2 regions of the Nocardiopsis sp. RV163 genome follow, and region 2 is predicted to be linked to the other one. Evidence: predicted binding sites of a transcription regulator. Region 2 holds the regulator's gene; the other holds the start of a gene.
What was found. The regulator HrcA, encoded in region 2, represses chaperone genes, less so after heat shock. The targets are predictions, from matches to a motif close to TTGGCACTCTCNNNNNGAGAGTGCCAA.

Region 1: a site for HrcA is predicted at 1,703-1,729, ahead of ABD54_RS16080 (FmdB family zinc ribbon protein). Genes of this name have one in related genera too.

What each region holds. Positions count from the first base shown of each region.
Region 1 is NZ_LEKI01000087.1:13,008-20,352, forward strand. Features, by position in the region: gene galU (UTP--glucose-1-phosphate uridylyltransferase GalU) at 1-725, opposite strand, end outside; gene ABD54_RS16075 (5-formyltetrahydrofolate cyclo-ligase) at 883-1,527, shown strand; gene ABD54_RS16080 (FmdB family zinc ribbon protein) at 1,747-2,100, shown strand; gene ABD54_RS16085 (SAF domain-containing protein) at 2,302-2,958, shown strand; gene mscL (large conductance mechanosensitive channel protein MscL) at 3,063-3,470, shown strand; gene ABD54_RS16095 (M15 family metallopeptidase) at 3,532-4,635, opposite strand; tRNA gene ABD54_RS16100 (tRNA-Arg) at 5,056-5,128, shown strand; gene ABD54_RS16105 (hypothetical protein) at 5,217-5,546, opposite strand; gene ABD54_RS16110 (FAD-dependent monooxygenase) at 5,615-6,676, shown strand; gene ABD54_RS16115 (hypothetical protein) at 6,859-7,077, shown strand; gene ABD54_RS16120 (class I SAM-dependent methyltransferase) at 7,112-7,345, opposite strand, start outside.
Region 2 is NZ_LEKI01000079.1:2,571-9,915, reverse strand. Features, by position in the region: gene ABD54_RS15175 (PhoH family protein) at 1-100, opposite strand, end outside; gene ABD54_RS15170 (histidine triad nucleotide-binding protein) at 388-738, opposite strand; gene ABD54_RS15165 (SigE family RNA polymerase sigma factor) at 1,064-1,594, shown strand; gene ABD54_RS15160 (hypothetical protein) at 1,591-2,358, shown strand; gene ABD54_RS15155 (16S rRNA (uracil(1498)-N(3))-methyltransferase) at 2,471-3,208, opposite strand; gene dnaJ (molecular chaperone DnaJ) at 3,205-4,344, opposite strand; gene hrcA (heat-inducible transcriptional repressor HrcA) at 4,349-5,362, opposite strand; gene ABD54_RS15140 (DUF3097 domain-containing protein) at 5,544-6,383, shown strand.

The sequences.
Region 1 (7,345 bases), on a different contig from region 2:
AGTTGGATCTCGCCGCCCCGGCCGGGCGGGGTCTCGTGCAGGACGGGGAATACCGCCGGGTCGCAGACGTAGCGGCCGATGATCGCCCAGCGGCTCGGCGCCTGCTCGGGAGCGGGCTTCTCGACCAGGTCGGTGACGGTGACGACGTCTTCCTCGTCGGTGGGTTCGATGCCCGCGCACCCGTAGAGGGACACCTGCTCGGGCTCGACCTCCATGAGGGCGACGACGCTGCCGCCGTGGCGCTCGCGCACCTCGATCATGCGGCGCAGCAGGTCGGCGGACTCGATCAGGTCGTCGCCCAGCAGGACGGCGAAGGGGTTGTCGCCCACATGCGCCTCCGCGCACAGCACCGCGTGGCCCAGGCCGCGCGGCTCGCCCTGGCGGACGTAGTGCACCTGGGCGAGGTCGCTGGACTCGCGCACCGAGCGCAGCCGGGCGTCGTCGCCCTTGGCCTCCAGCGCCTCCTCCAACTCGTAGGCCCGGTCGAAGTGGTCCTCGATGGAGCGCTTGCTGCGGCCCGTGATCATCAGTACGTCCTGGAGGGAGGCGGCCACCGCCTCCTCCACGACGTACTGGATCGCGGGCTTGTCCACGATCGGCAGCATCTCCTTGGGCGTGGCCTTGGTCGCGGGCAGGAAACGCGTGCCCAGGCCCGCGGCGGGTACGACCGCCTTCGTGACGGACACGGAACCGGAGGGCCGCTTCTGGTCGGTGGAGTCGTTCATGTCGGCACTTTAGGCCAGCGGTCGGCCGTCTCCGCGCCTCCACACACAGGGGGGCGCCAAGAAGTACGGATCGTTTCGGGCCGCGGAGGGCGGCCCGCCACCGCGTGTTCACCGCGCGGGGCAACCGGCCGGTTCGGTGCGGTGCCAGACTGGGGCCATGGGTGAGAGCGAACCGCGTGGGGCCAAGGCCGGGTTGCGGAGGGGTTTCCTGGAGCGGCGGCGCGCCCGGGGCCCCGAGGAGCGCGCCCGGGCCGGGTCGGCGGTCCGCGACGCGCTGCTGGACGTCCCATGGCTGGCCATGGGCGGGACGGTCGCCTGCTACTACTCCGTGGGCGGGGAGCCCGACACCCGCAAGCTGGTGGCGGCGCTGTGGAAGCGCGGCTCCTACGTGCTGCTGCCCGTGTTCCTGCCCGGCGGCGAGCTGGACTGGGCCGCCTTCGACGGGCCGGACTCCCTGGCCCCGGCCGGACACGGGCTGCTGGAGCCAGTGGGCCGCCGTTACGGGCCAGACGCGCTGGCCCGGGCCGACGCCGTGGTCTGCCCGGCCTTGGCCGTGGACCGGCGGGGGACGCGCCTGGGGCGCGGCGCCGGGTGCTACGACCGCGCGCTGGCCCGCAAGGGGCCCCACGCCCCGGCGATCGCCCTGGTCCACGACGAGGAGTTCGTGGAGTCCCTGCCCGCCGAGCCGCACGACCGGCCGGTGGACGCCGTGGTCACCCCGTCCGGCGGGGTGCGGGTCCTCGGCGCGGGCGTGTGGCCGGGCGGACCGGCCGAACGGGAGCGGCTGAGCGGGAGGGGCTGAGCGGGAGCGGCCGGACCGCGGGGGCTGGAGACGCGGGCGGGATTAACCCGGGCCCCGGGGGCGTTGTCGCTGGCGGTCGCGCTCCGGCGGCGCCCGACGCCCGGCCGTTCGCGCCCCCGCGCCGCTCCCCGTGGGCGAGGCCCTGTCACGGCTCCGGTCGGCGAGCGCGTACTATTTAGCAGTCAACGGGCGAGAGTGCCAGCAAGGAGGACCCGAACAGTGCCTACGTACCAGTACGCGTGCACCGAGTGCGGCGCCCAGATGGAGGTCGTGCAGAGCTTCAGCGACGACGCTCTGACCGTCTGCCCCGAGTGCGAGGGCCGCCTGCGCAAGGTGTACTCCGCCGTGGGCATCGTCTTCAAGGGCTCCGGCTTCTACCGCACCGACAGCGGCAAATCCTCCAACAGCTCCGTGCTGACCGGCTCGGGCTCCTCCGAGAGCAAGGACAGCGGGAACTCGGACTCCACCGACTCCTCCTCCGCCTCCTCGGACGCCAAGAGCTCCTCATCGGACACCGGCGGCAGCACCACGAGCAAGGCCCCCAGCACCAGCGCCACCGCCGCGACGAGCTGACCCGCCGGGCCGTTGACCGCCACCGCGCCGCCGACCCCTCGGCGGCGCGCGGCACGTCCGGCCCCGGCGAACGCTACGCGGCACGTCCGGCCCCGGGCCTCCCCCTCCGGCCCCCTCAGCGGTCCGACCCGGTGCGCGGCCCGCGCGATCGGGCCTGTGGACAACCTCCGAACGGCACCTCCGCAGCCTAGCGTTGAGGGTATGACCGACGCCGCACCCCTCCCCTACCGGCACCGTCGCGCGCTCACCCGGCTCCTGGACCGGCACCGGCGCGCCGTCGCCGCCCTCCTGGCCGCCGCCGCGCTCCTGAGCGCCGTCCTGGCCGTACGCCCTCCACCCGCGCCCGTCACACGTGTCCTGGTCGCCTCCCGCGACCTCGGAGCCGCGGACCACCTCACCGAGGGCGACCTCACCGCCCGGGACCTGCCCGCCGGGTCCGTGCCGGGCGGGGCGCTCGCGGCCGACACCGCGACCGCCGGGCTGCGCCTCAACGCCCCGGTGCGCCGGGGGGAGGTGATCACCGACGCCCGGCTCGCCGACCCTCCCGCACGGGCCTACGGCCCCGGCCTGGTCGCCGTCCCGGTGCGGGTGGCCGACCCCGGCGCGGTGGGCCTGCTCTCCCCCGGCAGCCGGGTGGACGTCCTCGCCGCCGGAGGGGGCGGCGACCTCGCGCCGGCCCGGGCGGGCCCCGCCGTGGAGGTGGTCAGCGACCGCCCCGTCCTGGCCCTGCCGGAGGAGGAGTCCCCGGTCGGCGGGGAGGGCGGCGCGCTGATCGTCGTCGCCGCCACGCCCGTCGAGGCCAGGAGCCTGGCCGGCCACGCGGCCGGCTCGCGGCTGTCCATCACCATCCGCGGTTGACCGGCGACCTCCAGTGGGCAAAGCTGGCCGGGCGCCGCGGGCCCCCGCCAGGGGCCCCGCTCCGGCGCCCGTACGGACACCACGAGTATGTAGGGCTTGTATCCATGCAAGGCTTCAAGAAGTTCCTGCTCCAGGGCAACCTGGTGCAGTTGGCGGTCGCGGTCGTGATCGGCGCGGTCTTCGCCAACCTCATCACCGCGTTCACCGAGGGGTTCATCACCCCGCTGATCGGCATCTTCGGCGGGGTTCCCACCTTCAGCGACCTCTACTTCGAGATCAACGGGAGCCGGTTCCTGTACGGGGCGTTCATCGACGCGCTGGTCTCGTTCCTCATCACCGCAGCGATCCTGTACTTCTTCGTGGTCCTGCCCGTGGCCAAGGTGGTGGAGCGCTTCGTCGAGGCCGAGGAGGCCGTCACCCGCGAGTGCCCGCACTGCTTCAGCGAGATCAGCAAGAAGGCGTCGCGCTGCGCCCACTGCACCAGCGAGTTGGTGCCCGAGACCGCGGCCTGAGGCCGGTCGGACGCGCCGTGGGGCGGCCCCGTGCGGGACCGCCCCACGGAAGGGCCGGAGGTCAGCCGGTGTACTCCCAGTGCCAGGGCTCGAAGGGACTGGACTTGGCCCAGGCCGGGTGGTGCCAGCCGAAGTCGGCACCGTTGGCCTCCATCCAGAGCCAGCGGTCGGACCGGTAGTTCTGGATGCCGCAGCCGAGGTCGATCGCCTGGCCCAGGCCGTGGTTGCTCGTGCCGGGGACGGCCGCGAAGCCCGGCGCGACCTGTCCGTAGACCCGGTGCTGGTTGGGCAGGTCGCGGTAGGCGCTGGTGATGCACATGTTCTCGCCGTACTCGTCCACGTACCTGGCGTTGAGCTGGAGGAAGTCCACGGCCGCGTCGGCTCGCAGCTTCTTGTCGTCGTAGAGGTCGCACAGGGAGTTGGCCGGGAGCAGGCCGTTGGCCGCCCCCTGGGCGTTGGCGGCCGCGTCCGGGTCGCAGTCCCCGGCGGCCATGTAGGCCTCGGGGTCGATGCCGCGGTCCTCCAGCTCCTGCACCAGCTCGTTCGTGGTCTGCTCGGAGCGCTCGCGCAGGGCCTCGATGTCCGCTGCCAGCTCGACCTGTTCGAGCTGGGTGGTGGTCTGCAGCTCCTGTGCCTGGCTCGCCAGCTCGACCTGCTCCTCGCGCAGGTCGGTGGCGTCCTGGATGAGCGCCTGGTTGTCCTCGGAGATCTTCGCCGCGTAGGACTGGGTCTGCAGGTCCTCGGTGAGCGACCCCGAGGCCAGGACGGCGAGCATGCCGCCGTCGGGCTGCTTGTACAGCGTGCTGGCCAACTGGGCCAGCGGTTCGCGCATCTCGTTGAGTTCGAGTTCGGTCTGCTGGAGGTCGTAGATCGTCTGGACCAGCTCGGTCTGGGCGTCCTCCAACGCCTCCTGGCGGTCGACGAGGTCCTGGTTGGCCTCCTCCAGCTCCTGGGAGGCGGTCTCGGCCCTCTCGCGGAACTCCTCCAGGCTCGCCTCGGCGGGCTCCAGCACGCCGACGGGCACCGGCGCCACGAGGAGCGCGGTGACGAGCGTGAGCGTCAGCGCCTGTGCGAAGCGGACCCGGTAGGCCAGGGCGAAGGCGGTGAGCGCCCCGCCGCCCGGTACGCGGGACCTGCGCCGCGCCGCATCAGAAGTGAACGGCACGAATGATCCTCCGGCTGCTTTTCCTCGAACACCTACCCGTGACCGCAAGGCAACGTACTACATGTCCACATGCGGCCACGCGAGATCGGCCCACCGGACGGAGCGGGTCGCGGACGGGCCCCACCCCGCCCCGTCGCCCTCTGCTCCGGGCTTCGGTGAAACACCTGGTCACCGCCGGGCCGGTCAACGCCGAGCCCGCTCCCCCATCGTTATCGATGGTACATATGCGGCCATAACACGACATGCGCCATGAACAACGTCACACCGCACCAGGACAACCAATCGTAGGTCAGCGTACTCCGCCATGCACGCAGAGTCCCCCAACCGTCCCCGCCGGAGACGGACCGACACCCCATCCACGTCCATCCTGGGTTAGGCTTGGTCCGGTGACGGGGTAAGACATACCCGTGCCGGACCCATGGCTCCGTAGCTCAGGGGATAGAGCACCGCTCTCCTAAAGCGGGTGCCGCAGGTTCGAATCCTGCCGGGGCCGCATAGCGCGGGCTGCTGTTCGCCGGTCTTCGACCGGCTCGCAGCAGCCCGCGGTGCTTTCCGGGGCCCGTCACGGCTCCCGCAGGCGGCTACCGGCGGTCGGCCGCCTCCGTGAAACCCGCGACCAGCGCGGCCACCGTCCGCCGGACCCGGCCGCCGACCACGGAGTCCCGCGCGCCGGTGAGCACGAGGTGGTGGACCGCGCCGACCACCGCCAGCGCCAGCGCCTCGGGGTCGGCGCTCCCGTGGAGGCGCCCCAGGCGCCGCTCCGCGGTGAGGTAGTCCGCGGCCGCGGTCTCGACCGCCTCCAGACCGGCCGTGCGGTCGCCGAGGACCGCGCGCACGCGTCCAGCCAGCTCCGGCCGGGAGGCCATGAGCCTGGTCAGCGCCAGGAGGACCGTCGGCGGGGTCGCCAGCACGGCCTCGGCCAGGTTGTCCGCGACCGCGCCCGTACCGGCGCGCCCCGGCCCGCCGCAGAGGCGGCTACATGGTGAACCTGGTCGGGTGGGGATACGACGCCGCCGAGCGCCTCGGCCTCCTCCCCGCGCTCTCGGCCAGCGACATCGGCCTGTTCTCCACGGTCCTGGTGAGGGCCGACGGTCGGCGCAAGTTCGCCTTCCCTCCCGAGATCGCCAGGGCCGCCCTCGGCGACCGGGCGCTCACCGTGTTCCGGGAGAACCTGGAATCGGCGCTGTACGAGGCCGTGCGCGGCAGCGCGGTCCTGCGATTCGGCACCACCGCCGTGGACGTGGCCCAGGACGCCGACGGCGTCCGGGTCGGGCTCAGCGACGGCACCACCGAGCGCGCCGACCTGCTCGTCGGCGCCGACGGGCTGCGCTCCGGCGTCCGTGCCGCCGTGTTCGGCCCCGAGGCGGACTTCCGCGTCGACCTGGACCACGTCGTGGGTGCGCTCCCGCTCGACCGGCTCCCCGAGGACGTGCCCGAGGGGACCGGCACCACGTTCATCGGGCCGGGGCGCACGGCGGCGGTGGTCGATCTCGGTCCGGGCCGGTCCTCGGCCTTCTTCGCCTACCGCTGCGCGGATCCGGACACCGAACTGGCCCGGGGACCGGTCCGGGCGCTCACCGCGGCGTTCGGCGACCTCGGCGGGGGCGTGCCCGACGTGCTCCGCCAGTTGCGCGCCGACCCGTCCGGCGCCTACTTCGACTCCGTCAGCCAGGTCCGCGCGGACCGGTGGAGCCTCGGCCGGGTCGTGCTGCTGGGCGACGCGGTCTGGTGCCCCTCCCTGTTCGCCGGGTACGGCGCGGCCCTCGCGCTCAGCGGCGCCGACCGGCTCGGCGACGCCCTGGAGCGGCACGGCGGCGACGTCACCGGGGCCCTGGCGCGGTGGGAGGCGGGCCTGCGCCCCGAGACCCGCAGGCGGCAGGCGCTCGCCCGGCGCGGGACGCGCCAGTACGCCCCCTCCAGCCGCGCACACGTGTGGATGAACGACCTGGCGATCCGGGCCGTCCTGCTCCCGGGCGTCCGCGGCCTCGTCCAGCGCCGCATCCGGCGCGCCGGTGAGCGGCACGCCGCGGCGGACGGGTGACGGGCGCGCGACCCGGCGGCCGTCCGGCGCGGCCCCGGAGCCGGCCGATCCGTGGCCGGGCCCCGCGCGTCCGCGTTCTCCCCGGTCAACGGTGCCGCTTCGCCCACGTGTCGCCATGACACCGGGGGCGGCTCGTCCGATCATGGAGCGGGAGCAGGTACCGGACGGGGGAGGTCACACGGATGGCGCACGCGGAGCACTTCCGGGACGGGCAGGCCGAGGAGCCGGGCAGAGCACCCGCCCGGCAGCGGGGCGGCTCGCCCGCCGCCATCGCCGGGGCGCTCCACCGCACCCCGCACCCGGGCCCCCAGCACTGGGGCGGGCCCCGGCCCCGCAAGACTGAGCCGGACCCGTTCTTCCCCAACCGGCTCGGACCGCCGCCCAAGCGCCGCCGCTCCTGAGCGGGCGCCCGTCCGGCGGCCCGTGCGGCGCGGTCTAGCGACGCGGCCGGAGCACGTAGCCGACGTAGCCGTACTCGTGGCCGTGCTCGCGGTACACCGCGATCTCCCGGCGCAGTTCGGCGGCGGCGGCCGCGGCGTGCGGGTCGTCCGGGTCGGTCAGCGCGGCCCTCGCCTCCAGCGGGGCGTAGTACGCGTCCTCCCAGTCGCTCGACGGAAGCAGGTAGGCGGCCGTGACGGTGTACCCGGCCGCCGTCGCCGCGGCCACGTT
Region 2 (7,345 bases):
CGTCCCTGGAGCCCAGCAGGCTGACCATCGTGTGCTCGTCGGGCACCACGACCTTGACCTGGGTGTCCCGTGGCGGGTGCGTGTGCGTTGTCTCGGACATGGTGAGGCCGTGCGGCCGCTGTCCCTACCCTTCGGTCGGGCGCCTGCCCGACCCCTGCGGGAGGCGCACCTGGTGGACGGTCCCGGCGCCGCGGACGGCGCCCGGTCGGAGCTTGCGCGCCGGTGTTCCCAACGGTCACACCGAACCCTCGAAGCCCACAGCGACGAGTCTACCAAGCCGCCTCCGCCCGACTCGCTCCGTTATTTCCGCCTGTGGAAGGCGTCGGGGAGGGGTTGGGGCGGGGCCGGGGGCGCCGGCGTCCGCGGGCCGGACCGGTTCAGCGCCTCCTACCCGGGGGGCCAGTTGAGCCCGCGGCCGCCGAGCAGGTGCCCGTGGAGGTGGAAGACCGTCTGCCCGGCGCCGCTGCCGGTGTTGAACACCAGCCGATAGCCCTGGTCGGTGACGTCCTCGTCCGCGGCCACCTCGTGCGCCACCCGGACGATCTCGTCGAGCAGGCCGGTGTCCGCTGCGGCGGCCTCGGCGGCGTTGGGGTAGTGCTCGCGCGGGACGACCAGCACGTGCGTGGGCGCCTGGGGGTTGATGTCGCGGAAGGCGACCGCGCGCTCGCTCTCGCGCACGATCTCGGCGGGCACCTCCCCCTTCACGATCTTGCAGAAAAGGCAGTCGTCCTGGACCATCGCTCACCTTGTTTTCCGTCTGCGCGGCCGAGGGAACGGCCGCCTTCTCGGTTTCGTTCGGGACCATGATGCCGCAGGTCGCCTTCGGGCGGGCCGACGGCGGAAGGCCTGCGGGGCACCGTGGGAGAGCGGATTCGGCGGCGCTCGGCGCCCCGGGCGCGATAGGCTTTCCACCCGTGCGCGTCAGGTCGTCGGCTCCGTCCGGCCCCGGCCATATTCCCGCGTGTTCGGATTGGAACGCACGTCTACCTGGAAAAGAAGAGGTATGCCCTTTCGTAAACCCCGCGACAAGGGTGTGCGTCGAACTGATGTGACGACTGAAACCATGGTGGCCGGTGCCACCACGGCACCGCTCTCGGTGGAGTGGGACGCCGACCACGCCGTGACGGAGCTCTACCGGGAGCACTACCGTCCGCTCGTTCGGCTCGCCGCCCTGCTGGTCCGCGACCACGCGACCGCGGAAGAGGTCGTCCAGGACTCGTTCGTCGCCATGCACGGAGCGTGGCGCCGCCTGCGCGACCCGAACAAGGCCCTGTCCTACCTGCGCCAGGCCGTGGTCAACAAGGCCCGGTCAGTGCTCCGCCACAGGGCGGTCGTGGAGAAGCACGCGCCCAAGGCCCTGCCCGACGCCCCCAGCGCGGAACACGGCGCGCTGAGCCTGTTGGAGCGCGAAGCCGTCATCCGCGCCCTGCGCAAACTACCCACCCGTCAGCGAGAGGCCATCGTGCTCCGGTACTACGGCGACCTGTCCGAGGCACAGATCGCGGACGCCATGGGGATCAGCCGGGGCGCGGTGAAGAGCCACACGTCCCGCGGTATCTCCGCGCTCCGCTCTGTTCTGGAGCAAACGACATGACCAGCCCCACGAACCCCACGAACGATCCGTTCGAGGAGCAGTTGCGCCACCTGCTCAAGGCCGAGGCCGACGCGGTCACGGCCTCTCCCGAGGCGTTGAACCTGATCCGTGAGCGCACCGAGCGCAACCGCGGTTCGGCCTGGTTCGGTATGCCCTGGCTACGTCCGGCGGTGGCGGTGGCGGGAGCCGCCCTGATCGCCGGGTCCGTGGTCGTCTCCAGCCCGCAGGTCCGCGACCACGTGCTGGAGATCGTCCCCGCGGGCGCCGACCGCGAGGGCGCGCCCGCCGAGGAGGAGGGCGGGGGCGGCGGTGTGGCCGCTCCCGATCCCTCCACCGGCTCCGTGGACGGCACCACCCAGCAGGAGGAGGAGCCTCCGCGCGACCCGGCCTCCTCTCCCACGGCGGAGGACCACGAGGAGGAGCCCGCTCCCTCCGAGGAGGGCGTGACGGCCGCCGCCACGTGTCCGCCCCCCGAGGAGCCCGCCTCCCCGACCCCGTCCAGCTCCCAGGAGGAGCAGGACGAGCAGGCCGCCTCCGAGGAGGACTGCGAGCCCAGCGACGAGCCCAGCAGCGGCGCCGGCGACGGGTCCACCGGTGAGGAGGGCGGCGGCGACAGCGGCGGCGGAACCGGCGGGGAGGAGCCCTCCGGCGGCAGTGACGGCACCGGCGGAGAGGGCGGCGGGACCGGAGGCGACGGAACCGGCACGGGCGGCACCGGCGCCACCGGGGGCGACGGCGGCGCCAAGACGGCTCCCGGAAGCTGACACGCCCCCTCCCAGGCGGCCCGCCACCCTCGGTGGGAGTCGTCCGCAGGGGCACGCGAGAGGCGCCCGGACGTGTCCGGGCGCCTCTCGCGTGCCCGGGGTCGGCGGGCCCCTACCAGCGGCCGGTTCGGGACTGGAGCACCGACAGGGCGGCGACCCCGGCGGTGGAGGTGCGCAGCACGCTCGGTCCCAGCAGAGACCGGACCGCGCCCGCGGCGTCGAACGCCTCCAGCTCGGCGTCGGAGAAGCCGCCCTCGGGACCGACCACCACGACGACACCGGTGCCCTGTCCGGCGGGCAGCTCCAGCTGCGACAGACGGCTGGCGCCGTCCTCGTGCAGCACGACGCCCAGGTCCGCCCCCGCCAGGAGGCCGACCACGGCGGCCCGGTCGGCGAGGTCGGCGACCTCGGGCAGCCGCGCGCGCCGGGCCTGCTTGGCCGCCTCGCGTGCGGTGGCACGCCACTTGGCCAGTGCCTTGGCGGCGCGGTCGCCCTTCCAGCGGGTGACGCAGCGCTCCGCCGCCCAGGGCACGACCGCGTCCGCTCCGGCCTCGGTCATCATCTCCACGGCCAGTTCGCCCCGATCGCCCTTGGGCAGTGCCTGGACCACCGTCAGGCGGGGGCGGGGCGCCGGTTCCTCCCGGCGCTCCACCACCGCGCAGACGATGTGGTCCCGCCCCACAGCGGTCACCGTGCAGCGGGCGCGCAGACCGCGTCCGTCGGAGAGGTCGACGGTCTCGCCCTCCCGGATGCGGCGCACCACGGCGGCGTGGCGGCCCTCGGCGCCGTCCACCGTCACCCGGTCGGCCGCCAGGTCGGCGGCCTCGACCAGGAAGACCGGCGGTGTCACTTGGCGCCGAAGGCGTCGCGGATCTTGGAGAAGAACCCGCCGTGTCCGGGACTGAAGCGTCCCGGGGTCTGGTCCTCGCCGCGCAGTTCGGCGAACTTGCGCAGGAGGGCCTCCTGCTCCTCGTCCAGCCTGCTCGGGGTCTCCACGTCCACGCGGATGCGCAGGTCGCCCCGGCCGCCGCCGTCGAGGTGGCTGACCCCCTTGTTGGGGAGGGTGATGACGTGGCCGGAGTTGGTGCCCGGGCGCAGGTCGATGTTCTCGGTGCCGTCGAGGGTGTCGAAGGCGAAGGAGGCGCCCAGCGCGGCGGCCGTCATGGGGACGGTCACCGTGCAGTGCAGGTCGTCGCCGCGGCGTTCGAAGGTGGGGTGCGGGCGCTGGATGATCTCCAGGATGATGTCGCCGCGCGGTCCGCCGTTGGGGCCGACCTCGCCCTCCCCGGCGAGCTGGATGCGTGTGCCGTCGTCGACGCCCGCGGGGATCTTGACGGTGCGGGTGACCTTCTCGCGCACCCGGCCCTCGCCCGCGCAGTCGCCGCAGGGGTTGGTGATGACCGAGCCCTGGCCCGAGCACTGGGGGCAGGGACGGGAGGTCATGACCTGGCCGAGGAAGGACCGGGTGACCTGGGAGACCTCGCCCTGCCCGTGGCACATATCACAGGTGGTGCGGTGCGAACCGGCCGCCGTCCCCTCTCCCTGGCAGGTCTCGCACAGGATGGCGGTGGGGAAGGTGATCTCCTTGCTGACCCCGAACGCGGTCTCCACAAGGTCGAGTTCGACGCGGATCTTGATGCTGCGCCCGCGGCGGACCCGCTCCCGGGGGCCGCGCCCGCCGGGCTGACCGCCGCCGAAGAAGGCGTTCATGATGTCGTCGAAGGCGAACCCGCCCGCACCGCCGAAGCCCCCGGCCCCGCCGCCGCCGGGCGCGTAGGGGTCCTGGCCCATGTCGAACATCCGGCGCTTGTTCTCGTCGGAGAGGACCTCGTAGGCCTGGGTCACCTCCTTGAAGCGCTCCTGGGTTGCGGGGTCCGGATTGATGTCCGGGTGGAGTTCGCGCGCGAGCCGCCGGTAGGCCTTCTTGATCTCGTCCTTGGACGCGTCGCGACGCACTCCGAGAACCTGGTAATAGTCTCTGGCCACTGGGTTACTGTCCTGCCAAAATCTGTCCGACATAGCGAGCCACGGCGCGTACTGCTCCCATCGTCCCCGGGTAGTCCATCCGGGTGGGTCCCACCACACCGATCTTGGCGAGCGACTGGTTTCCCACACCGTAGTCCGCCGACACGATGGAGGTGGACCTCAGGCCCTCGTGGAAGTTCTCCGCGCCGATGCGCACCGTGAGCATCGACGGGTCCTTGGCCTCTCCCAGCAAACGGATGAGGACCATGTTCTCTTCCAGCGCCTCCAGGACGTCCCTGAGGCTGGCGGCGAAGTCGACGGCGGCGAGGTTGGCCGTCCCCGCGAGGACGATCTTCTCCTCGTGCCGTTCGACGAGGCTCTCCAGCAGGACGGAGAGGACCGACACCGCCATCTGGCGGTGTTCGGGCGGCACCTGCGGAGGCAGGTCCTCCACCGCGTCGGGCACGTCGCCGAGGTGGCGTCCGGCGATGGCCCGGTTCAACATCGCGCGCAGGTCGTCGACGGCGGCCTCGTTGACCTCTCCCAGACCGTCGATGACGCGCTGTTCGACCCGGCCCGTGTTGGTGATCACGACCATCATGATCCGCTGCCCCCCGAGGGGGACCAGTTCCACGTGCTGCACCGACGAGCGGGTCAGCGACGGGTACTGGACGATCGCGACCTGGCGGGTGAGCTGCGCGAGGAGCCGCACGGTCCGGGCGACGATCTCGTCGAGGTCCACGGCGCCGGTGAGGAAGGACTCGATGGCGCGCCGCTCCGCGCTGGAGAGAGGTTTGACCGAGGAGAGCCGGTCGACGAAGAGCCGGTAGCCCTTGTCCGTGGGAACGCGTCCGGCACTGGTGTGCGGCTGCGCGATGTAGCCGTCCTCCTCGAGGGCGACCATGTCGTTGCGGATGGTCGCCGGGGAGACGCCGAGCCGGTGCCGGTCGGCCAGGGCCTTGGAACCCACGGGCTCGTTGGTGTTGACGAAGTCCTCGACGACGGCACGCAGGACCGCGAGCTTGCGCTCATCCAGCACTCGCCACCTCCTGGCACTCCATGGTCCTCAGTGCTAAGTCTATGCCCGGCCGCAAACCCTGACGGTTCCCCGCGGTCGGCCGGGCGCCGGCGCGGCGGTGTCGCCCCTGTTCCCGCCGGTCCCGAGGCGCGCGTCGCGGCCGACGGGGCGCCGGCGGGCACCACCAGTAGACTGCACGACCGTGGCTACCAAGGGAACCGGCCGTTACGGCCGCGACGTGCTCGCCGGGGACTGGCGCCGCCCGGAGAAGAAGGCGGTCCGCGAGGTGCCCCTGGAACGGGAACTGGTCGTCGAGGACGCCGGGGAGGCGTTCTGCGGGGCTGTCGTGGACTGGGACAAGGCCGCCGTCACGCTGGAGGACCGGCACGGCCGCCGCCGCGTGTTCGACCTCGCCCCGGCCGCGTTCCTGGTCGACGGCGAGCCGGTGACCCTGGTGCGCCCCGCCCCGGCGGCGCGGGGGCCGCTGCGCAGCGCCTCCGGGTCGGTGGCGGTGCCGGGCGCGCGGGCGCGCACGGCCCGGGAGAGCCGGATCTACGTGGAGGGCGTCCACGACGCCGAACTGGTGGAGAAGGTCTGGGGCCACGACCTGCGTGTGGAGGGGGTGGCCGTCGAGTTCCTGGAGGGGGTCGACGACCTGCCCTCGATCGTGGCGGAGTTCTCACCCGGGCCCGGCAGGAGGCTGGGCGTCCTGGTGGACCACCTGGTACCGGGTTCCAAGGAGACGCGGATCGCCGAGCGGGTGCGCGGCGAGCACGTGCTGGTGGCCGGGCATCCCTACGTAGACGTCTGGCAGGCGGTCCGGCCGGGTTCGGTGGGGATCGGGGCCTGGCCCGAGGTGCCGCGCGGCGTCCCCTGGAAGGAGGGGGTCGTGAGCGCCCTGGGCTGGCGGATGGAGACGGGGGAGGCGTGGCGCCGGATCCTGGGGTCGGTCCGTACCTATGCTGATCTGGAGCCGGCTCTGCTCGGCCGGGTGGAGGAGCTGATCGACTTCGTCACCGGGCCGCACCCGGACGCTCCCTAGCCAGCGCCGCGTGCGGGGGAGCGGCAGGACCTAGGATTTGACCCGGGCGAGGCTCCGGTCCCCGTGTCCGGTGCCGAGGTCGCCCGCCTCCGGCCCGCGCGGTCGTCGGTACAGCACGGTAGTACAGGAACCTCCACCTCATCAGCGGAGCCAAGGAAGAGCATGAGCCAGACCCCGACGAACCCCCCGCCCCCGGAGGATCCCCACCGGGGACAGCAGCCGGACCACGAGCAGGACGGGCGGCAGGAGTACGGACAGCAGCCCCCGCAGCCGGAACCAGGCCAGCAGTCCGGGGCGCAGTCGCCCTACGCCCCGCAGCCCGGCCAGGACCACGGCCAGCACTCGGGCGCGCAGTCGCCCTACGCCCCGCAGCCGGAGCAGGGCTACCAGGGCTACGGCCAGGCACCGGGAGCGCAGCCCGACTTCGCACCGCCGCCCGGTGCGCCGTCGCCGTACGCTCCGCAGCCCGGCCAGGGCCAGCCCGCCTACGGCCAGCACTCGGGCGCGCAGTCGCCCTACGCCCCGCAGTTCGAGCAGGGGCGGCAGGGCTACGGCCAGGCACCGGGGGCCGAGCAGGGTCACGGTCAGCCCTCCGGCTCCCAGCCCGGGTACGGCCAGGCCTCGGGAGCCCAGCCCGGCTACGCCCCGCAGCCCGGGTACGGGCAGCAGCCCCACGGCCAGCAGGGCGAGTACGGACAGCCCTCGGGCGGACAGCAGCAGCCCGGTTTCGCCCCGCCGGAAGGGGCCCCCGAGCAGCCCGGCTACGGGCAGCAGGCGGCCTACGGCCAGGTCCCGGGGGCGCAGCCGGGTTACGGCCAGCACTCGGGCGCGCAGTCGCCCTACGCCCCGCAGCCCGACCAGGCGCAGCAGGGCTACGCCCAGGCTCCGGGGGCCCAGCCCTCCGGCGCGCAGCCGGGTTACGGGCAGCCCTCCGGCGCGTATCCCGGCTACGCCCCGCAGCC